2 regions of the Vreelandella sp. F11 genome follow, and region 2 is predicted to be linked to the other one. Evidence: predicted binding sites of a transcription regulator. Region 2 holds the regulator's gene; the other holds the start of a gene.

Region 1 (11,483 bases), 1.3 Mb from region 2:
GGCGCTTGTTGAAGTACGACCAATTGGAAAAACACCACGACCGCCACAATCGGCAACAAATTTTTCAAGGCGTGTAGCAACGATTGGCCGAAAGCGCGAACGTAGAACACTGAGTACCTCTCTGTTAACGATGAGCGTGCGTGCCTGTGATTTATCAGGTGGCTAAACAATAGCATGTTACAGCCCACTGAAAATGACTTGAGTCAGAGATGATCAGATTCGGAGACTTCCCCAAGCTAAGCAACAACCGTTTATATTGAGGGCGTTAATCTCGCACGTACGTACCCATCGTCAAGCGGTGGAGCTCTCGTAGTGACAAACACGGTTCGCTGACGCCTTGGCGTTATCGGCCAATGACTCCTATGTTGTTGGAACGACAAGGGAGGAATAATAATGGATGCACTAGCGAAGAAACTGGGTCTCAAGACGGATCCCACTATTTTTTTTACGTCCGCAGGGATCATGATCCTTTTTCTTGTGGTGCTACTGATTGCGCCGGGTCCCATAGGGGCGGCCTTTGGTGCCGGGCGGGAGTGGATCGTTACCAACCTTGGCTGGTTCTTTATTTTAGGGGTGACGAGCTGGGTGGCCTTTCTGCTCTGGGCGGCGCTTAGCCGTTACGGGGCGATCCGTTTGGGTGGCAATGATGCAAAGCCAGCCTACGATAATATTTCCTGGTTCACCATGCTGTTTGCGGGGGGGATTGGCACGGTATTGATGTTCTGGGGGGTGGCGGAGCCTATTTCCCACTTTTCTAACCCCCCCAGGCCGGATGTTGTGCCTTTCTCTGTGGAAGCCGCCGACGATGCCATGAGTTTTTCGATCTATCATCTGGGGCTACATACCTGGGCGATTTTCACGATGCCAGGGTTGGCGTTTGCGTACTTCATCTATCGCTACAACCTGCCGATGCGCTTTAGTTCAGTATTTTATCCGCTGCTAGGTGAGCGTATTTACGGGCCTCTTGGCAAATCCCTTGATGTCTTCGCGATACTGGGCACGCTGTTTGGGGTAGCTGTCTCTATAGGCTTGGGCACCCAACAGATCAACGCGGGGCTAACGGAACTGTTTGATATTCCAGATGCCGTTATCACCAAAGTAATCATCATCGCCATACTCACCTCTGTCGCCGTGGGGTCGATTGTTGCGGGTCTCGATTCAGGCGTGAAGCGTCTCTCCAATATCAATATCGCCATGGCCGTTGGCCTTTTGTTGTTTGTGCTCTTTACCGGTTCGACCGTTTTCCTTTTGCGTGCTGTAGTCGAAACCTTCGGCCTCTACATAACGAACCTGCTGCCGATGGCGTTCTGGAATGACACGCTTGCAAGCTACTCCAGAGAGGGCGGCGCCTGGGGGTGGCAGGGTAGCTGGACAGTCTTCTATTGGGCCTGGACGGTGACGTGGTCGCCATTTATCGGTATCTTTGTAGCGCGCATTTCACGTGGGCGTACCATTCGCGAATTCGTTCTTGGCGTGCTTTTCGCCCCCTCCATCTTCACGCTGGTCTGGTTCGCGATCTTTGGTTGGTCGGCAATGGAGATTGATGGGATTGGCGCTGATGCCCGAGAAGCGCTGGGCGAGCAGGCTGGCCTTTTATCTGCCGCCGTAGGTGAAAGCATTCCACTCGCCATGTTCGCGTTCTTTGAGAATTTCCCGGCTGCCACCTTAATCCAGGGTTTGGCCGTTGTGATCGTCGCTATCTTCTTTGCCACCTCATCCGACTCTGCATCCCTGGTTGTTGATATGCTATGCACCGGCAGCGCGGATCCGGGCCCATGGCACCAACGCGTGTTTTGGGGCGTCTCTGAGGGCATGCTGGCCGCGATGCTCATTGTGCTTGCAGGTGATGCCGGGCTTACCGCTTTGCAGGAGGTGATTACGGTAGTTGGCCTACCGATGTTCATTTTGGTGTTCGCTATGATGTTCGCGTTGTACCGGGGCCTTTCCCATGAGGATCTTAGTGAGGTAAGAGTGGGCAATCCCCCTAAGCGCGAGGAGTTAGCGCCGGATGAATAGGCAAGTAGATAGTTAAACAGTAGGTATTAAATAGAGGAGCGGTGGCTGGGCATGTCCCCAGCCACCGCTCTTCAAATGCGCCACTGCATTTGGGCGCTGTGACCGTCTGTTGATGACCGCATCGGTGTCAGTTCCTATAGTTCACACCAAAGACGCTCTTTGAAGTCTTCACTGAGTTCCGACACGCTGCGCATGCGGTTGAATGTGGCTTCTGTCATCTCGCCAGCGATTTGGTGGTAGCAGGATGTCATCGATTCCGGCGTCAGAGGCCCGTTGAAGCCCAGCATGCAGTGTGTAAGCTTGCTATAAACGGGTGCCATGGTCGCAAGGAAGTCGATTTCATGGCGAAATGCGTCATTAATTGTTTCCAGCCAAATACAGTGCAGCTTGGCCGCCGAATTGGATGTTTCAACCCAAGGTTGATACCAAAAAACAAGCAAGTCATTGTTATTAAATACTTTGGTATTGGCTGTATTAGGGGAAGCTTTTTGAAACGCTGATGTTGTCATTGTTTGTCCTCCTCACGTGATGAGAGAAGTATAGTATTCACTGCTTTTACTGAAAAATTTAATTGTTACTACATTGATCGATATCAATGTTTTAATGCGAAGTAATTATTAATAATTAACCGTTAAGTATAATGGGCGCTGGTTGCAATACGACTTATGTCTCCGGTTTTATTGAATTTTCTCTATATCTTTGCAGGTGTGCTGACATTAAAAAATGTTCACAGCTAATTTAGGCTAAATAATAGAAGTTGAAAAATGAGCATTATTTTTAATTTAGGCATGGCAGGGGCATTATCTATGCTCTTTGCTCAAGATCAATGAGTTAACTGATAAAACCATGCTATTTATGTCATTGAGGTTTACTGAAAGCGCGCTCACTCCAAGGTAGTGCATATCGTGAATCAACGGTTACAGTCGCCAACCTTTTACGAGCCGGTCAAGGAGATGGCAGACACTGTAACGGTGGTGCTTCAACCTGTGACGACAAGACCTTACTGCTTCAATTTTAGCTTGTTTGGGAGACAGCATGGAAACCCCTACTGCCAACACCGTTGTGCCATCAGAAAACTTGCCACAAGCAGTGCATGCCAGGCTCGCCGAGGATGTCCTTGCCGACTTGAAGACTTCACCATCGGGGCTAAGCGTAGATGAGGCGGCAAGGCGCTTAGAGAAGTATGGACGTAACCAGTTGCCGGCAGTTGCTGGCCGACATCTGCTGCTTCGATTCTTCGCGCATTTTCATAACGCACTGATCTATTTCCTGTTGGCGGCTGCCGTCGCTGCTTCTTTGCTGGGGCATTTTGTGGATGCGTCGGTCATTGTTGCCGTGGTTTTGGTCAACGCCGTGGTCGGCTTTGTGCAGGAAGGCAAGGCAGAGAAAGCACTCAATGCAATCGGCAACCTTATCGCACCACACGCCCACCTGGTTAGGGAAGGAAAACATACTGAAGTGCCCGTCGATGAGATTGTTTTGGGTGACATTGTTTCGTTGGAGGCAGGAGATCGCGTGCCTGCAGACCTGCGCCTGATTCGTGCCAGCTCATTGCAAATCGAGGAAGCTATTTTGACCGGCGAGTCGGTGGCGGCAGAGAAGCGGGTGGCACCAGCACCAAAGGAGGCCGCGTTAGGCGACTGCCACTCCATGGCTTATTCGGGCACGCTGGTAGCCACTGGGCAAGCGACAGGGGTTGTGGTGGCCACCGGGAGTGATACTGAGATCGGTCGTATCAGTACGCTGCTGCGCGATGTTCAACCACTCACCACGCCGTTGCTGCAGCAGATCAATCGCTTCGGCAAGCAGTTCACCTGGGTTACGTTGGCTGTCACAGTCGTACTGTTTGCCTTCGCGGTATTGATGCGCGGTCATGTCTGGTCGGAGGCGCTCATAGCGGTGGTGGCCTTGGCCGTCGCAGCAATACCAGAAGGCCTGCCAGCAGTCATTACCATTACCCTGGCTATCGGTGTGCAGCGTATGGCGCGACGCAACGCCGCTATCCGCCAGCTGCCCGCAGTTGAAACACTCGGGGCAACGTCAGTCATCTGCTCTGACAAAACCGGTACGCTAACACGTAACGAAATGACCGTGCGTCGACTGGAGGCCCCTAGTGGCCGCATGACGGTGTCGGGGGCGGGCTATGCGCCGGAAGGGCAATTAACAGCAGAGACGGCGGAGAAGGCCACTAAAGATACGTGGCCGACGGATATCGATAGCCTGATCTTGGCCGGACTACTATGCAACGATGCTCAACTGATCGATAGCGATGGAGAGTGGCACGCGATAGGCGATCCTATGGAAGGGGCACTAGTCGTGTTGGCCATCAAGGCTGGTTTGGAGCCTGATGCTACCCGGCACGAGTGGCCCCGCGTTGCCGAGATCCCTTTTGATGCCAAGCACCGCTTTATGGCCACGCTAAACTGCCATGCGACGGAGGGGGCTAGGGTATTCGTCAAGGGTGCTCCGGACGAATTGCTGCAGTTATGCTCACTTCAGGCGGCTGATGAGGGAAGTGTGCCGCTGGACAAGGATGCCTGGACGGCACGTATCGCAGAGGCGGCTGCCCAGGGCGAGCGAGTGCTCGGTTTAGCGACTAAGCAGGTTTCATCCAGCTCCCATAAGCTGTCGTTTGCTGACCTCGATGATGAGTTGGTTTTTGTTGGCTTAATCGGCTTTATCGACCCGCCGCGGGAGGAGGCAATGGCCGCCATTAAAGAGTGCCATTCCGCCGGTATTAGGGTGAAAATGATTACCGGCGATCACGCCGCGACGGCAGCGGCTATTGCGCGCCAGTTAGGGCTTGATGATGACCCGCACGTAATAACGGGGCGTGAACTTGACGACATTGCTGATAGTGATCTACCTGACATCGTTCGCGAGACCAGTGTTTTTGCCCGTACTAACCCCGAACATAAACTGCGTATTGTTCGAGCGCTGCAAGCGACCGGTGCCATCGTGGCTATGACCGGTGATGGCGTTAATGATGCGCCCTCGTTGAAGCAGGCAAATGTCGGTGTTGGTATGGGACATAAAGGCACCGATGCGGCAAAAGAAGCCTCACAGATGGTTCTGCTCGACGATAACTTCGCCTCTATCGTGGCTGCAGTGAATGAAGGCCGAGTGGTCTACGACAATATTCGCAAGGTGACGGCTTGGACGTTACCGACCAATGGGGGCCAAGTGCTGGCTGTCATTGCCGCGATTGTGTTTAATTTCGCCATGCCGATGTCAGCCGTCCAGATCCTATGGATCAATCTCATCACGGCGGTCACTCTCGGCTTGTCGCTGGCTTTTGAGAAGGCTGAGCCCAATGTCATGCAGCGTCGGCCAAGGCCTCCAGGGCAGGGGTTATTGACCCCCTTCCTGGTATGGCGCATCGTGTTTGTGTCGTTTTTGTTCCTGATAGCAGCACTGGGGATGTTCTTCTACTCGCTTGGCCGAGGAGATGAGCTGCCCTTGAGCCGTACTTTAGTGGTTAACACCATCGTAGTGCTTCAAGTGTTCTATCTGTTCAATGTGCGCTACCTGCACATGACTTCGTTTAACTGGCGTGGCGTGTTGGGAACCCCCGCTGTGTTGATAGCGGTGACGTTGGTCTTCATTGCTCAGCTTGCCTTCACGTATCTACCGATAATGCATCACCTGTTTGATACTCGGCCAGTGAGGATTACCGATGGGGTGTTAATCATCACTATCGGTGTCGCTATGATGATAGTGCTGGAAGTTGAGAAGGTAGTGTTGCGGCGGGGAGAAAACACCCAAGCCAGCAACAACGCCTAAGCCCTACACTGTGTGCGCCTCGGTGAGCAGCTCGCTCAGTTGTTGCTGTGAAAGACGTGTATTGGCCATGTAGTAAATAATGTCCCCATCCTTCAGTGGTCGATCAGTAGCAGGGTTAAGCATGCTGCCTTCGCTGTCATCGCTGCTGTTGGCAAGGCCTAGCACGGTGGCGTTGCAAACCTTTTTTGCTTGCATAAATAAGTCGCCAAAGGTGGCACCGGCAGGCGGCTGCATTAATCGGGTTTGGTATTGGGTTGCGCCACGATCAACGGCGAGTAGTTCGTTGACGACCCGCGATATTCCCGCATCGGAAGCTGAGCGAACCAGCATTTCCAGTGCTAGGGCCTGGGTGCATTCAATACCTGGCAAGGTACGTCGCAACATGGCTGCAGTATCGGGATTGGCGCAGTGGGCGACGATATGGGCATTTTTTGCTTTAAGGCTGTAGGCACTCAGCGCGACGGTCGCAACCCGCTCATCGCTCGTGTCGTAGATGATAATGCGGCTGGCGCTCTCAACCCCGGCCCGCTTGAGAAGTTCAGCATTGGAGAAGCTCTCTCCCTTAATAAATTTTAAATCCGCCGGGCGTGGATTGCTCATCTCTTTAGTAACGCAGAGCACGACTTCATCCGGTAGGCCTTTATCAGCTTTGAGAATGTCTAAAATGCGCTCAGTGGTTTCTCCGTGCCAGCCAATGACGAGCGTGTGGCCGGATAGATGGCTAAAATCGCCTTTTCCTTGCATCTGTAATCTCCAAAAATTTGAAAGGGTGACCGTGGCTTTGCCGATTAAGGCAGCAAATAGTGAAATGCCGCCTGGGATAAGATAAAGCGTGGCTATCCACTTTCCAGCCATGGTTGTCGGACTGAAATCACCGAACCCTACGGTGCTGGAGACAACCACATAAAAGTAGACCCAATTGGTAGGGGAGTCGGCTATCGCTTCGCCGACTAGCGAAAAAAGCACCCATGTAGTGCCCATGTGTGCCAACACAATAAGTAGAAGGAATGTCCACGAAATTTGTAGCGTAGATGCTTTCAGTACGCGAATGAGTTGCTGAATAACAGGCATAGCGGTCTCTTACGGTGGTGATATACCCGCCTAGTTTTCTAGGCATGGGCGTTGATGTTGTTATGCACAATCAACGCAAAACGAAGGGGGTATTAAAAGCCAGCTTTATTTACTTGCGTGCCGCGTATGCAATCGCCGTAGACCATGGTGTCGCCAGCCTCCTCTGCGAGCTGGCGGCAATCTGCCGTTCTAGATGAGGTGGGGCCTGAACTACAGCCTGCCAGTGTAAAGGTAATCAGGCAAAGGGCGATGAGTGCTTTCATTGGTAACTCCTTGTCAGCAAATAATTCTTTTGACATTTAACCTCATAGGTATCGCATGTGTCGATAATAGGTGACGGAACATCATGCCAAGCGTGCATGTCATAGCTTTGGTTATGTCATCAATAGGGTTCTCTTTTTATAGGTAGGATAAGCATATGGATCGTGTATTTGCGTGGGATCACCACCATAGTCAGATTGTTTACCGTATTCCCGGACATCGGTATGCAGATGGGCGAGAAGATAGCGATCTTTCCCCCGTATGGCTACCCGCGGAGGAATCAGACTTACCCGAAGGGGTGACGATTGAAGATTTGCGCAAAGTATCCGTTAAGGATTAAAGGATTAGCCGGTAAAGATCCTCGTAATTTCGAACGTTTTCAAACAGGGCATGTTAAGGCACATAAAATAAATTGTGTTTGGCTAGCGATCGGCTAATATGCAGATGCTAGCCCCCCCCATCTCTGGATATGCCGCCATGTTAAAAGGTTTAATCGTCTGTTTTGCGGTGCTATTTGCGCAACTGGCGGTACTGTATGTAATGGATGCTCGCCTCTATAATGCTTCCCAAAATGTGCGACAAACGGCGGTGACCACCGTTACGCCACATAAAGATGAAAAAGAAGACGAAGAAGAAGCCCAAAGTTAAGCAACGGGTATCTTAATACAGGCTTCAAATACGTTCTGCTGAACTGAGTATTTAGACACCCTAGCAGTGTTGAACTCTGCTAGGGTTATTTGTATTTAAAGCATTTCAGCCAACCAGTTATTGAAAGCTGTCCAAGAGCGTTCATCGGCGCGTTCATGGTAGGCATCGCTGCCAAATACGCTGAAGGCGTGGGGGGCGCCTGAATAGATACCTACCTCATAGGTGACACCTGCGGTTTCTAACTCTTCAGCCAGAGTCGCGACGTCCTCTAAGCTCACCGCACTGTCGGCACCGCCATGGGCAATAAAGATAGGAGCGGTTTCACCTGAGTAAGCTTGTCCATCGGGGGTGTTCAGTCCGCCGTGAAAACTGGCGTACGCAGCTATATTATCCGCTTCACCGGAACGCGCGATTTCTAGCGCTACCGCACCGCCAAAGCAGTACCCCATAATGACCGTTTGCTCAGCAGCGCCTTGCTCTCTAGCCTGGGCTAAACCTCCAAGAGTTAGCGAGCGCATTCTCTCTCTATCCTGGTAGAGTCGATTGGTCGCGGCGCGTTTATCCTCGACTGCTTGAGGGCGGTTGCCTTCACCAAAAAGATCCACGGCAAAAACGTCATAGCCTTCATCGGCCAGCATATCGGCACGTTGGCGCTCATAATCATCCAGCCCATCCCAGTCATGAACGATCACTACGCTACCCTTGGCGTTGTCGGCCGCGGAGACAAAATAGCCTTGAAAATTTTCATCATTCACGCGATAGGAGATATCCTCTCCGGCAGGTGAGAAGGCCATGGCGGTCATGGAAAGCGCTAAAAGTGGCAGAGTGGTGGTGGAAAGTAGAATTTTTTTCATCGCTTTGATGTCCAAAGAAGTGTTCAACAAGCATAGACAAAGCGCGTTGGGGCGATTCAACGTTGAATAACCATTTGCTAGCCAGGCTTTGCTACATAGACAAAGGCTTGCGTCTGGAACTCGGTAACGGCATTCTTGTCAGTTGTTGGAAATACCATTTAGGGAGCATGAACACATGGCTTACAACGATTTACGTACGGCGCGTCCTCAATCGAGTGGCGTTGCCAACAGTGTTAGCACTAACAAGGTGTTGCGTAACACCTACGCGCTACTGGCAATGACGCTGCTGTTCTCAGCAGTCACAGCGGGTGCTGCTGTAGCCCTCGGTATCCAACAGATGAACATCTTTGTGTTCTTGATTGGTGCCTACGGTTTGATGTTCCTGGTTCATAAGACCGCGAACTCTGCGGCCGGTTTATTAGCCACGTTCGCCTTTACAGGCTTTATGGGCTTCACACTCGGGCCGATTCTATCTGCCTACCTGACCTTGCCCAATGGCGGCGCGTTGATTATGAATGCGCTGGCGATGACAGGTCTGACCTTTGTTGGTCTTTCTGCAATCGCGCTAACTACTAAGAAAGACTTTAGCTTCTTGAGCAACTTCTTGATGGCAGGTGCCATCGTATTGATACTGGCCATGGTGGCCGGAATCTTCTTTCAAATTCCTGCGCTTTCACTGATGGTATCAGCGGGTTTTGTGCTATTTGCTTCAGCTGCCATTCTGTATCAAACCAGTGAGATTATTCACCGCGCAGGTGAAACTAACTACATTCTGGCCACGGTGACGCTCTACGTATCCATCTACAACTTGTTTGTTAGCTTGTTGTCGATTTTGGGTATCATGAGCAACGATTGATCTAATCACGCGTTAGATGGCATGACAGGCCCTACTTGATAGGGCCTGTCTTTTTTTAGGCTAACCGTTACCAGGTATTATGATCATGCAGTACGGCTTATTGGTGATGGGGGCGCCGTATAGCAGCCCAGCACCACACTCTGCATTACGTTTTGCTCATGCCGTTCTTGCTCGCGGGCATAAAATTGCGGGTGTGTTTTTCTATCACGATGGCGTCCATAATGCTTCATCGCTGATGGCACCACCCCAGGATGAGCTTAATCTGCGAGAAGCCTGGACTGAACTGCATCAGCAGCATGCGGTTCAGTTAGATGTCTGTATTGCCGCAGCGTTGCGGCGTGGACTGATGAGCGAATCGGAAGCCCAGCGACACGGTAAGCAGGCCTTCAATGTAGCGCCGCCTTTTGAATTGACCGGTCTAGGACAATTGCTGGAGCTACAGCAGCGCGTTGATCGCCTCATTACGTTTGCTTAAAGGAGCGCCCATGGCGACACCTGATGCGCTATTAGTGATAATTCGCCACGCCCCCCATGGCTCGAACTGGCTACGTGAAGGGTTAGATGCTGCCTTGGTTGCAGCGGCCTTTGGCCAGTCCGTGCACTTGCTATTTATGGGACAGGGTATAATGGCACTACTGAAAGAGCAGGGCAGCGGCGCGCCGGGCCAAAAAGCCACGCTACCCACCATTGATATGTTGGAAATGTATGATATTGACAAGCTTTGGGTGACCGAAGGAGCGCTGCAAGAGATGCATTTATCAGCAGACGCTCTGGTTGAGGGCGTTACAATGATAGCTGAACAGGAAGTGCCTGAGCTTTTGCAGCAACACGCCCAGATCCTGAATTTTTAGAACCCATTGAGCGCTATTATGATTCTACACATCCTTACCAAAGCGCCTGGTAGTAGTGCATCTACTCAAATGCAGCAGGCGATAGGGGGACAAGATACCGTGCTGTTGATCGAAGAAGCGGTTACTGCAGCACTGGATACCTCCTGGTCGGCATGGCAGCAGTGTCAGTCGCGAATCTTCCTGCTTTCAGAAGACCTGGCTTCCCGTGGGCTTGCCAGCGTCGCAGCTAAGAATGAGCTGCCCACACTAGAGTTGCAGGGCTTTGTGGCACTCACTGAACAGTATGAAAAGACCGTCACTTGGTATTAAGCATGTCTGAGCCGAAAATATACCGTTATCTTGATTCTCAAAAAAAATATCCGCTAGATCCGGAGGGATATCTGGTTAATCAGTCAGATTGGGAAGAAGCTGTTGCTCATTTAATGGCTGAAGAGGAGGGCATAACACTTACCGCGGAACACTGGGAACTCATCGAGCTTGTGAGGGCATTTTATCAGCGTTACGAAATGGCGCCAGCGATGAGACCGCTTGTGAAAGCCACCAAAAATGCACTGGGCGAAGAGAAGGGGCGCTCGATCTACCTGATGCAGCTTTTCCCCGGCAGCCCGGCAAAGCGAATTGCCCGCCTGGCCGGTTTACCGAAACCTACCAACTGCCTATAACCAGACTGCATGCCCGCTGGTTTTCCAACCCTAGGCCACATCACCACGTGTGCAGACCGATAAAACAACGGCATCTTCCGGACTGGTGGATACCAGGGCGTGGCCCATATCGCTATCGAAATAGATGCTGTCACCTTCGGCAAGCACTAGCGGGGCGTAAAACTCGGTGTAGAGCATAATATCGCCGTTTAGCACCATCAAAAACTCTTCGCCATCATGGCGTACCCACTGGTGGTATTCGTCAAAGCTGCGTGCCCGCACGATAGTTTTGAAGGGAATCATCCGTTTTTGAGCGAGCTGATGACCCAATAGTTCGTGCTCATAGGTGGGTGTGGGGTGCAGTTGCCCTTTGCCTTTACGGGTAAGATCCCGCCGCCCCATGGTATAACGCTCCCGCTTGGGGGGCGTAAGCAATTGAGGCAGGTCGATGTTGAGCCCGGTGGTGAGTTTCTGCACCACGCTAAAGGTGGGGGAGACTTGA
Region 2 (11,483 bases):
GCGGGCCACCGTCAAGCCAAACAGAGGGCAGTACGCCCGCGTTGATCATCGCCGGCATCAGCAGGCTATAGGCCCAAATGGCGAAGCCCGCATTCATACCGACAATCACCCCAAGCCGGTTACCGCGCTTCCAGTAGAGCCCGCCAATCAGCGCTGGGGCGAACTGGGCGGCGGCGGCGAACGAGAGCATGCCAATCGAGGCCAGCGAGGTGAATTCGGCAATCAACTGGTAGAAGCCGTAGGCCATGGCCAGGACGGCAACGATGGTTAAGCGCCGTGCGCGCAGCACCAAACGACCATAATCCCGCGCCTTGGTATCAAACCAGCGCAGCCGGAATAGCGCCGGGATCACGATTTCGTTGGAGATCATGATCGACACCGCTACGGCGGCAACAATCACCATGCCCGTTGCCGCCGAGAAACCACCGATAAAGGTAAGCAGGGTTAACCACTGATGGCCTGAGGCCATTGATAGCGCTAACACGTAGGTGTCGGGCTCTACGCCGCTTTCGGAAAATAGCAGCAGACCAGCGGCGGCAAGCGGTACCACAAAAAAGGCGATGGCCAGTAGGTAGAGCGGGAACAGCCAGCGGGCTTTCGTGGCATCGTCAGGGTGAATATTCTCCACCACCGCCACATGGAACTGGCGGGGCAGGCACAGAATCGCCAGCATCGCCAGCAGCGTTTGTGCCCAGAAACTCTGGCCAAAATCCTGGTTGGCCAACTGGCGCTGGAGTTCGAGCTGGCTTTCGGCATGCCCCATCAGCTCACCCAGGCCATCGAACATGCCCCAGGTGACAAAGGCGCCGAGTACGACGAAGGCCAGCAGCTTGACCAGCGATTCGAACGCCACGGCGTGGATTAAGCCTTCGTGGTGTTCGGTGGCATCGGTGTGGCGAGTGCCGAAGAGAATCGCGAAAATTGCCATCACAATGGCCACATAGAAGGCCGTATCGCCAAATAGCGGCGTATGGGTCACATCGGTGGCATCGGTGAGTACGCTAAAAGTGGTGGATACCGCTTTTAGCTGTAGCGCAATGTAGGGCAGGGTACCGACGAGTGCGACCAGGCTGGCAAAGGCGGCCAGCGACTGGGTCTTGCCGTAACGGGAGGCAATAAAATCGGCTATGGAGGTAACGTTTTGATGCTTGGCGACGCGGATCATTTTGGCCAGCACCGGCCAGAAGAGCAGAAACGTCAAAATCGGCCCGACGAAGATGCTCGCAAATGACCAGCCCGCGGTCGCCGCTTGGCCAACTGCGCCGTAAAACGTCCACGAGGTGCAGTAAATAGCCAGCGCCAGGCTATAGATGATCGGACGGCGACGGGTAGCGCCATGGGTACGCGCGCGGCGGTCACCGTACCAAGCGATGCCGAATAGAACGGCAATGTAGAGTAACGAAACCGCTACCAGTAGCCCGCCGTGAAACATGCCTTTCTCCCCGCCAGAGTTTGCGACCCGCTAATCGTTCACTAATAAAAAAGGCTTTATTCTAGGCGAAATGGAGGGGTCTATACGACCATTCCCTTGGCTTGTTTATATCACTGGCTTTTTTTATCTATTGATTTGGCTATGCGCAAACGTTGTTGAGCAGCGGTGACGTTTCACGCAGGGTGCGAATCTCTTCCAGAATGGGTTCGCGGGTATCTTCATCCAGCGGTACCAACTCGCGGTTATCACAATTGAGTAAGTAGGGCTGGGTGATCAAAATATCGGTGTGGTGGCGTTCAAACTGATAGAGGATAAATTCTGCCAGGCGGGCGCCATCCTGCTCGCTCATGCGGATATTGTCACTATCGATCATGCTGAACTTGGTGGTCATGGGAATGGCAAAGGTCCATGGGCGCCAGACCGCTGTGCTGCTTTCGGTGGAAATGACTGTAGCAGTCTCAGGAAGCTGCGCCTGCTTATGCTCAAACCAGCTGTACTCAACCTGGATTTGATAACCCAGCATGCCCAGCCCGCCACACACCGGTACTATCCACTTGGGCAAACGTTTGCCGCTTAAAGCGCGCAGTGTCAGGCCAATCCCGGCGGCTGCCAGGCCTGCAAAAACGGCGGCGATCAAATGCCATATCATAAAATATCCTTTCAAAAAGCCGTTTATAAAAGCTATCTATAAAAGCCATCGGGCCTCCCTAAGGAAGCCCGATGGTAAGGTCACTCCTAAGCGACATCACAACAGTGCGATAAGCCGCCCGGATAGATTATGACTTAATGGTCGATCGCCATACCAGCACCTTTCGGGTAGCGAACGCTTTCCACCAGATCCTGAATTTCCTGCGGCGGTGCAGCGGTCACTCTGGAGACCGCGAAGGCAACGGCGAAGTTGATCATCGCGCCTACGGCACCGAAGGAGAGCGGCGAAATACCGAAGATCCAGTTATCCGGCGTGTTGGCCAGCGTGTTGGTATCGGGAATAAAGAACCAGCCCAGGTAAGTGAAGATGTACAGCAGCGTACAAATCAAGCCTGCCAACATACCGGCAATCGCACCTGAGTTGTTCATCCGCTTGGAGAAGATACCCATCATCAGTGCTGGGAAGAGCGACGCACCGGCGATACCAAAGGCCAACGCCACCGTTTGTGCCGCAAACCCTGGCGGATTAAGCCCCAGGTAGGTGGCCAGTAGTATCGCGCCACCCATGGAGATTCGTGCTGCCAACATCTCGCCTTTTTCGGTGATCTTGGGGTTGATCATGGTTTTAATCAAATCGTGGCTGATCGCGGAAGAGATTGCCAACAGCAAGCCAGCTGCGGTAGACAGTGCCGCCGCAATACCACCGGCTGCGATCAAACCAATAACCCAGCCAGGAAGATTGGCAATCTCCGGGTTGGCGAGTACCAGGATATCGTTATTAACGGTCAGTTCGTTGCCTTCCCAGCCACGATCAGAGTAGTCGGCAGCATCATTATACATCTGGATACGGCCGTCGTTGTTGAGATCATTGAAGCTGATCAGGCCCGTCTCTTCCCATGTACGAACCCAGTCTGGGCGCTCTTCGTAGAGAATCGGGTTTAGCGCAGCCTCTTCGTAGTTCTCGACTTGTCCCGCCATCTCTGGGTAGACAGTGGTTGCCAGGTTCAAGCGTGCCATCGAACCAACGGCGGGTGCGGTTAGGTAGAGCAAGGCGATGAACACCAGTGCCCAACCGGCAGACCAACGCGCATCGGCGACTTTCGGTACCGTGAAGAAGCGAATGATAACGTGGGGTAGACCGGCAGTACCGACCATCAGCGACAGGGTGAACAGCACCATGTTGAGCTTGTTGTCCACATCCGCCGTGTAGTCGCGGAAGCCCAGTGCGCTCACCACGTCATCCAATTTAGCCAACAGCGGAATACCGGATTCAGTATGTGTACTGAACATACCGAACATCGGAATCGGGTTGCCGGTCAATTGGAAGGCAATAAACACCGCAGGAATGGTGTAAGCGATGATGAGAACGATGTACTGAGCTACCTGTGTGTAGGTAATGCCTTTCATGCCACCAAATACGGCGTAGAGGAAAACGATCAGCGCGGCTAACCAGATTCCCCAGGTGTTGCTGACTTCAAGGAAGCGCGAGAACGCCACGCCCGCACCGGTCATTTGACCGATAACGTAGGTAACCGACGCCACAATCAAGCACACGATCGCAACGAGGCGAGCGGTGTTGCTGTAGAAGCGGTCACCGATGAAGTCAGGCACGGTGAACTTACCAAACTTACGCAGGTAAGGGGCTAATAGCATCGCCAGGATAACGTAGCCACCGGTCCAACCCATCAGGAAAGTGGAGTTGGCGTAGCCTCCAGAGGCCAGCAAACCCGCCATGGAAATAAACGACGCTGCTGACATCCAGTCCGCCGCGGTGGCCATACCGTTAGTGATAGGGTGTACCCCACCACCTGCGACATAGAAGTCTTTCGTTGAGCCGGCGCGCGCCCAGATCGCAATGCCTATATATAAGGCAAAGGAGGCGCCGACGAACAGTAAGTTAATTGCAAACTGGCTCATACCGGCTTACTCCCCAAGGCCAAATTTTTGATCGAGCTTATTCATCTTCCAGGCGTAGAAGAAGATCAGCACGATAAACGTTAGGATTGAGCCCTGTTGTGCAAACCAGAAGCCAAGGTCAGTGCCGCCAACCGGGATACCGGCGAGCAGCGGGCGAAAGAGGATAGCGCATCCGTAAGAAACAAATGCCCAAACGGCCAGGCATCCGAAAATTAAGCGGACGTTTGCTTTCCAGTATTCAGCAGCATTGGTTTTGTCGTCTGCCATTGTGTTGCTCTCCACTTGTGATTTTTAAGGTTGGGAAAGTTCACGAGGAATAGCGTGTGACCCATCAGGGCAATCGCACGTCTAAAGCCACTCAATCGTTAGGAGTGGTGAGTCAGTTCCTGTTGGCACGTCACCTTATTATTCGATATGAAATGTCGAGTTAGTTAGTGACGTGCGATTACCCTGCATGACTCATTGTTAATACTGGGCAATAAACGTCAAAAAATAAATCCCAGACTTTGGTATCAATAAACATCGAAATAGCTATTGATTCAATGCATGCTGTTGAAAATATGAGTATTTAAGCACTTTTTAAGCGAAATTCGAAGGCGTTTTCAGAGCTATGGGACGATAGTCTAGTAAGCAAATTAAAGCCGTTGTTGGCTACTTTAAATAGATGTATTGAGTTTCGCGTGAAGCATGGTTAGCAAAAGCCGATACTTTGGTCGTGTATCAAAAGTCGCTTCGACTTTAGCGTGATAGCTAAAGGTATAACAACGTTCTACTTGCTACTTGGGAAGTGAATCCTTTATACCCGTACAGCCACCTTCATATAATAACCGATAAGCTATTAGGAAGCGCTGGAGTGACGCCTTCGATATGAATCAGTATCACGAAGAGCCATTTTTAATAAGACTTACATACTCTTTAGTTCGCCTTTAGTTGAACGAGGTTAAACCCCATGGTCGATGTGGATCTATCCCAGCTGCCGTTTACGCTTCTTGACGATGAGGGGCGTGATCACATTCGCCGTGGCATTGACCTTGCCTATTTTGATCGTGACGAAATCATTTTAGAGACTGGCCAAGCGGGGGAGTTTGTCTTTCTGATTCATAAAGGCGAAGTGGCTGAAATCGACCCAACGCTACCCTCGTCCACCTCACGTATTGGCCACTACACGGCGGGGGATCTGTTTGGCGCGATCAGCATTCTCAACGGTAAAAGCCGTTATCGGTTTAAGGCTGAGCAGGAGTGCCTGTGTTATCTCCTGCCCAAGGCACTGTTTCAGCAGTTGTGCCGCCACTATCCCGATTTTAGTAATTTCTTTCGCCAGTCGCTGACCCATAAGGCTCGCCTGCTGACCGAAAAGCGTGCCGAGGGAGGCGTCACCATGGCGGGCTTTATGCTGGCCAAGGTGAGTGAGTGTATGCGCGAGCCGCTGCTGATGGCGGCGGCGACCGATATTGCCAGCGCGGTAAAACAGCTCAATGAGAGCCATGCCGACAGCCTGCTGGTGGAGACCCAGGACAGGCTGGGCATGGTAACCAAAACCGATCTGCTCAACGCATTAGTGTTGAAAGGCAGCGCAGTAACGTCAGCAGTGGATGAAGTCGCCCACTTCAACTTGGTGACCGCCGCGCCGGATCAGTACTTATTTGAAGTATTGGTACTAATGACCCGCCATAAAGTGGCACGTGTAGTCGTGATGGAGCAAAACGCCTTAAAGGGCGTGGTCGAGCTCACCGATGTGCTTAGCTTCTTCTCAAGTCGCAGCTATGTGGTGAGCCTGCAGGTAGAGCAAGCAAGCAGTTTAGAGGCGCTTTCGGCGGCCAGTCAGCGTACGCCGGAACTGGTCAAAGCGCTGATGGCCCAGGGCGTTAAGCTGCGCTTTGCGATGGATCTGCTCGCTGCACTCAACGGCCGTATCATAAGTAAAGCCTGGGAGTTCACCACTGCTGAGCGTTATCAGGAGCAGAGCTGCATGATGGTAATGGGTAGCGAAGGGCGCGGTGAGCAGATTCTCAAAACGGATCAGGATAACGGCTTGATCCTGGCCGATGAAGCCCAGTGGCCTGACCTTGAAAGCCATATGCAGACGCTCACCGATACGCTGATTCAGCTGGGCTATCCGCCGTGTCCCGGCAATATTATGGTGTCGAACCCTGAGTGGGTGGCGACGGTATCGCAGTGGAAGGGCAATATTGCCAAGTGGGCCAGGGAGCGGGATGGCGACAGCCTGATGAAGCTGGCGATTATGCTCGATGCCCACGCGGTGGCGGGTAACCCAAGCCTGCTTGAAAGCGTACGTGATGAGCTGTTTGAACGCTGTTCGAGCGATGAACTACTGCTCTCCTATTTCGCCCGCACGGCGCTGCGTTTCTCGACCCCGCTGACGCTGTTTGGCTCGCTGAAAAAGCCCCAGCACGGTATCGATATTAAGAAAGGCGGCATCTTTCCGATTGTTCACGGTGTGCGCACCATGGCGCTTGAACGGCGGATTAAAGCCACCTCAACCTTTGACCGCCTGGATGCACTAGCGGCCGATGGTCGCCTGGATCGTCGTTTTGCTGAGGATCTGGGGGAGGCGTTGGCGCTGTTTTCCGAGCTGCGTCTTAAACAGCAGCTAAGCGCATTGGAAACGTCTTCGGACACAAAAGAAGCTAACCCCCAAAACGGCAGTCGCGCTAACCGCGTTGTCGTGCAAAACCTCTCTTCCCTGGAGCGCGATCTTCTGCGCGAAGCGATGCATATTGTCAAAGACTTTAAGCAGCGGCTTTCCCATCGTTATCATTTGGAGTATTCGTGAGCGGAATGCGGCTGTTAGATCGACACGTAGCGCTATTTAGCGGTTCATTGCGCACCTTGTTGCGCCGCGAAAGTGATCGTCGGCGTTGTGCTGATTCTCCCTATGCCTGGCTGTTTCAACCCTATATGGGCGAGGAGTTGGTAGCACTCGCCTGTACGACAACGCCCACGTCGTCATCGCCGGTGATCAGTTTGGCCGCGGTGGCGCTGAGCCAGCAGCAGGTACGAACCAGCCGCGCTTTTGTGATGACGTTAGGCAATACAAAACTGCCCGAAAGTGCCGCGCTGCGCCGTCATCATTTGCTGTGCGAGGCCGGGGAGGTGCAGCCGACAAGCAGCGCTAACTTGAGCGCGTTAGTGGAATTTATCGGCAATCGACCCATAGTGGGCTGGCAGTTGGAGCAGCGTATTGGGGCGTTGAATACACTACTGACCAAGCGGCTAAATTTTGCCCTGCCCAATGCCCAGGTTGATGTGGCGAGACTGCATCAGCGCCAACTGCGGCGACTGCATCCCCAGGTAGAAGCGCCCAGCAGCTTCACCCAGGCGTTGGCATGCTGGCAGGTACCCGCCATGGGCGTGCAAAGCGTACTGGGCGAGGCCACCGCCAGCGCACTGCTGTATATGCGCCTGCAGCGCGTTATGGCACAGGCTGCTTAGGAAGGAGCGACGAGTAGTTGGGTCAAGGCGAAGAGTGTTGTTAGAATAGCCCCCAATTATTTCTGTGTAGCACCTCTTCTCTTCACCATACCCTCGGCAGTGCCTATACCATGCAATCTCTTGATCACTTTGATCCTGCTCACCTTGATACAGTTGTAGCCACCCCAGCTAACGCTGAGCAAAACCAGCCAGAGCTGGCTGATGCCAAGCAGAAACGTGAATTTAACAAGCTGCAAAAGCGTCTGCGCCGGGAAGTGGGCAATGCGATTATTGATTACCAAATGATCAATGAAGGCGATCGCGTGATGGTGTGCCTCTCCGGCGGAAAGGACAGCTACACCATGCTGGAGATTTTGCGCAACTTGCAGCGCAACGCGCCGGTCAATTTTTCACTGGTGGCGGTCAATCTGGATCAAAAGCAGCCGGGCTTTCCCGAGCATGTGCTGCCTGCCTATCTGGAGAAGCAGGGCGTGGAGTACCATATTGTCGAGCGCGATACTTACTCGGTGGTGAAGGAGAAAACCCCTGAAGGCAAAACCACCTGTGCGCTCTGTTCACGACTGCGCCGTGGCTCGCTGTATGGGTTTGCCGAAGAGATTGGCGCCAATAAAATTGCCCTGGGCCATCACCGGGAAGATATCCTCGAAACCCTGTTTCTGAATATGTTTTTCGGCGGTAACCTGAAAGCGATGCCGCCCAAGCTGTTATCCGATGATGGAAAGAATATCGTTATTCGGCCATTGGCTTACTGCAAAGAGGCAGATATTGCTGAATTTTCGCGGTTGATGGAATTCCCGATCATCCCCTGCAACCTCTGCGGCTCCCAGCCCAATATGCAGCGTCAGGTAGTCAAAGAGATGCTCGCGGAGTGGGACAAAAAGTTTCCGGGCCGCCTGGAAAGCATGTTTAAAGCGGTGACCAATATTGCACCCTCCCAGTTGGCAGACCGCAGCCTGTTTGATTTTGAAGGCTTAGAGGCCAAACAGGCGGAACTGCTGGCAGGGCGCATCCAGGCCTTTAACGTCAGCTAACCGTTTGCTCTTCCTCTTCAGCGAGGGTAATCAAGCGCGGCATGTCGAGAATGTTGACCTCTCGCCCGGAAACCGCCACCACGTTCTGCTGCTGAAAGCGGCTTAAAATGCGGCTGACGGTTTCCACCGCTAAGCCCAGGTAGTTGCCAATATCGGCTCTGGGCATTGAGAGGCGAAAACTGTAGGGCGAGTAGCCCCGGCGACGAAAACGATCCGAGAGAGTAATCAAGAAGCTCGCCAGCCGCTGATCAGCGGTTTTACGCGACAGCAGGCGCATCATACGCCGATCATCGCGTAACTCTTTACTCATGCTGCGATACAGCTGGCCACGTAGCTCAGGGATCTCTTCCGAGAGCAGATCCAGGCGGTCAAAAGGGATCTCGCATACGGTGGTGGTTTCCAGTGCAATAACGCTACCGGGATAGTGCTCTTCGTCAATGCCATCCAGCCCCACCAGTTCACTGGGCAGGTAGAAGTTTGTCAGCTGTTCGCTGCCGTTACCTTCGGCGGTGATCTGTTTCAAACTCCCTGAACGCACCGCGTAAACACTGGTGAAAGTGTCCCCCTGGCGAAACAGAGGCTCGCCTTTTTTCAGCGGCGCACGGCGGCGAATAATCGCATCGAACTGCCCCATATCGTCCAGCTCAAGGGCAAGCGGCAGGCACAGCGAGCTAAGGCTGCAGGTTTGGCAACGTGCTTCGTGGAGTAGCGAGCGCCGGCTGCTCATGGGTTCCAACATACGATGCTCCTTGAGTGGGTCAGGGTAAAATTAGTAAATTCTTACTTATTATAGTCGCGTTAGCATGCCTGCAATAAGATGATTAAACAATCTTAGAGTAGCGCTGCCCCGTTTGCCCAGAAAGATGGGCATCGAACGCCATGGCTAAATGGCGAATCAGCAGCCGCCCCATGGGCGTGGCATTAAGTTGATCACCACTACGGGTCATTAGGCCATCTTGCTCGGCGCTCTGTAAACGTTCTAGCGCGGGTGCAAAATAGCGGGGGGCATCAATATTCCAGCGCTGGCTGACCGCAGCAAGATCAATGCCCATATCGCACATCAGCCGCTCAATCACATCCCGGCGGATGAGGTCGTCGTTGCTCAGCCGCACGCCGCGTACGGTGGCGAGCTGGCCCTGATCCAACGCCGTTTCGTAGCTGGCCAGGTCACTAGGATTCTGCGCATAGACGTCATCAATGCGCGAAATCGCCGAAACGCCAAGCCCGATTAAATCGCACTGAGCATGGCTGGAGTAGCCTTGAAAATTGCGCTGTAGCGAACCTTCTCTTTGGGCAATGGCGAGGCGATCGTCTGGCCGGGCAAAGTGATCCATGCCGATATGCACATAGCCTGCCGCGGTGAGCATCTCGATGGTGGCGCGCAGAATCGCCAGCTTCTCTTCACCCCCTGGCAAGTCATCAACATTAATACGCCGCTGGGGGGCGAATCGCTCCGGCATGTGTGCATAATTAAACACTGAAAGACGCGCGGGGTTGAGGTCAATCACCTGGCGAAGCGTATTCGTAAAACTCTTTTCTGTCTGAAACGGTAAACCATAAATAAGATCAAGATTGAGCGAGCGAAAACCCAGGCGATGCGCCTCCTCCATCAGCGTTTCGGTCAGTACTCGAGGCTGAATGCGGTTAATCGCTTTCTGCACCAGCGGGCTTAAATCCTGCACGCCCAGGCTAATACGGTTAAAGCCTAACGACTGTAGGTGACGCAGGGTAAACACATCCGCTTCGCGAGGATCTATCTCAATGGCGTAATCGCGATCAACCGACGATGAAAGGCCAAAACGGGCGTCCAAGCGATCGATCAGGTCGCCCATCTGATTCAGACTGAGAAAGGTCGGCGTACCGCCACCCCAGTGCAACTGCTCCACCGGTCGTGATGTATCCAAGTGGCGGGCAGTCAGCACCATCTCGCGGTCAAGCCGGGCTATATAGGGCTCGGCCAGCGCGGTGTTCTTGGTGGCTATTTTGTTACACGCGCAGTAGAAGCAGATCTTGCGGCAGAAGGGCACGTGAACATACAGCGAGAGTGAACGCTTACTGGCATTGCTACGCTGGAGTGCCTGGGTCAGGTCGTCAGGCGTAAACTGGTCGTGAAACGACAGTGCCGTAGGGTAGGAAGTGTAGCGCGGGCCGCTAGTGTCGTAGCGGCGCAGCAGGGCTTCATCCCAAACCGGCGGCACGGGCGCTGCCGCCAAAGAAGAGGCAAGAGGTGAAACCGCAGGGGCATGAACGGGCATGAAGGGGCGCTCCGACGTGAGGTAATGCCGCTAGCCTAACCCGTGACGAAAGCGTAAAGATTGAGCCATGTCATGCTATTAGAGGTTGTGTGCCGTCAGTGCCCAGAGTTGCCAAAGGGCAAACGCGATAATAGTCAGTGCCGCCACGCTGCGCGTTGCCGGGTGACGAATCAAATGGCTGAGCTGGCGCGCGGCCAGGCCGGTGGCAAGCAGCGCGGGCAGGGTGCCCAGTCCAAACGCGCCCATGAGTAAAGCCCCCTGGAGCGGGTCGGCAATCGCTAAGCTCCAGGCCAACATGGAGTAGACTAGCCCACAGGGTAGCCAGCCCCAAATGGCCCCCAGGGCAAAGGCTTGGGGAAGATGCACCACCGGCATTAATCGCCGTCCCACAGGCTCGATAAAACGCCAGAGGCGGCGGCCAACGGCTTCGACCTTGAGCAGCCCCTTCCACCAGTTGGCGATATAGAGTGCCATCAGTATCAGCATCAGCGCGGCAAACACCTGAAGTAGCAGTCGCGCCGTGGCGGACAGCGAAAATAGCGTGCCTAGCAGGGCAACCAGTGCGCCTGCACTCATATAGCTAATAATACGGCCTGCATTGTAGCTGAGCAGTAGGCCCCCCATGCGCGCTGGATGGCGCATGCTGGGGGGCACGGCAAAGGTGAGCGCACTCATGATGCCGCCGCACATGCCAATGCAGTGGGCGCCGCCCATCAAGCCAAACACAAACGCCGCCATTAGCGGCGG

What was found. The regulator FNR, encoded in region 2, switches genes on or off when oxygen is low (the NO sensors DNR and NnrR bind a similar motif). The targets are predictions, from matches to a motif close to TTGATNTANATCAA.
Region 1: a site for FNR is predicted at 2,830-2,843, ahead of ACFIOZ_RS10830 (HAD-IC family P-type ATPase). Genes of this name have one in related genera too.

What each region holds. Positions count from the first base shown of each region.
Region 1 is NZ_CP170448.1:2,370,092-2,381,574, reverse strand. Features, by position in the region: gene ACFIOZ_RS10845 (DUF1538 domain-containing protein) at 1-110, opposite strand, end outside; gene ACFIOZ_RS10840 (BCCT family transporter) at 394-2,016, shown strand; gene ACFIOZ_RS10835 (hypothetical protein) at 2,151-2,525, opposite strand; gene ACFIOZ_RS10830 (HAD-IC family P-type ATPase) at 3,052-5,799, shown strand; gene ACFIOZ_RS10825 (ion channel) at 5,803-6,870, opposite strand; gene ACFIOZ_RS10820 (hypothetical protein) at 6,963-7,133, opposite strand; gene ACFIOZ_RS10815 (hypothetical protein) at 7,289-7,471, shown strand; gene ACFIOZ_RS10810 (hypothetical protein) at 7,570-7,779, shown strand; gene ACFIOZ_RS10805 (dienelactone hydrolase family protein) at 7,875-8,633, opposite strand; gene ACFIOZ_RS10800 (Bax inhibitor-1/YccA family protein) at 8,809-9,489, shown strand; gene tusD (sulfurtransferase complex subunit TusD) at 9,575-9,964, shown strand; gene tusC (sulfurtransferase complex subunit TusC) at 9,975-10,340, shown strand; gene tusB (sulfurtransferase complex subunit TusB) at 10,359-10,649, shown strand; gene ACFIOZ_RS10780 (TusE/DsrC/DsvC family sulfur relay protein) at 10,652-11,002, shown strand; gene ACFIOZ_RS10775 (helix-turn-helix domain-containing protein) at 11,033-11,483, opposite strand, start outside.
Region 2 is NZ_CP170448.1:3,695,686-3,707,168, reverse strand. Features, by position in the region: gene ACFIOZ_RS17020 (NahK/ErcS family hybrid sensor histidine kinase/response regulator) at 1-1,432, opposite strand, end outside; gene ACFIOZ_RS17015 (hypothetical protein) at 1,572-2,081, opposite strand; gene ACFIOZ_RS17010 (sodium:solute symporter family protein) at 2,216-3,997, opposite strand; gene ACFIOZ_RS17005 (DUF4212 domain-containing protein) at 4,004-4,264, opposite strand; gene ACFIOZ_RS17000 (DUF294 nucleotidyltransferase-like domain-containing protein) at 4,947-6,791, shown strand; gene ACFIOZ_RS16995 (DNA polymerase III subunit epsilon) at 6,797-7,450, shown strand; gene ttcA (tRNA 2-thiocytidine(32) synthetase TtcA) at 7,561-8,481, shown strand; gene fnr (fumarate/nitrate reduction transcriptional regulator Fnr) at 8,474-9,220, opposite strand; gene hemN (oxygen-independent coproporphyrinogen III oxidase) at 9,303-10,736, opposite strand; gene ACFIOZ_RS16975 (sulfite exporter TauE/SafE family protein) at 10,815-11,483, opposite strand, start outside.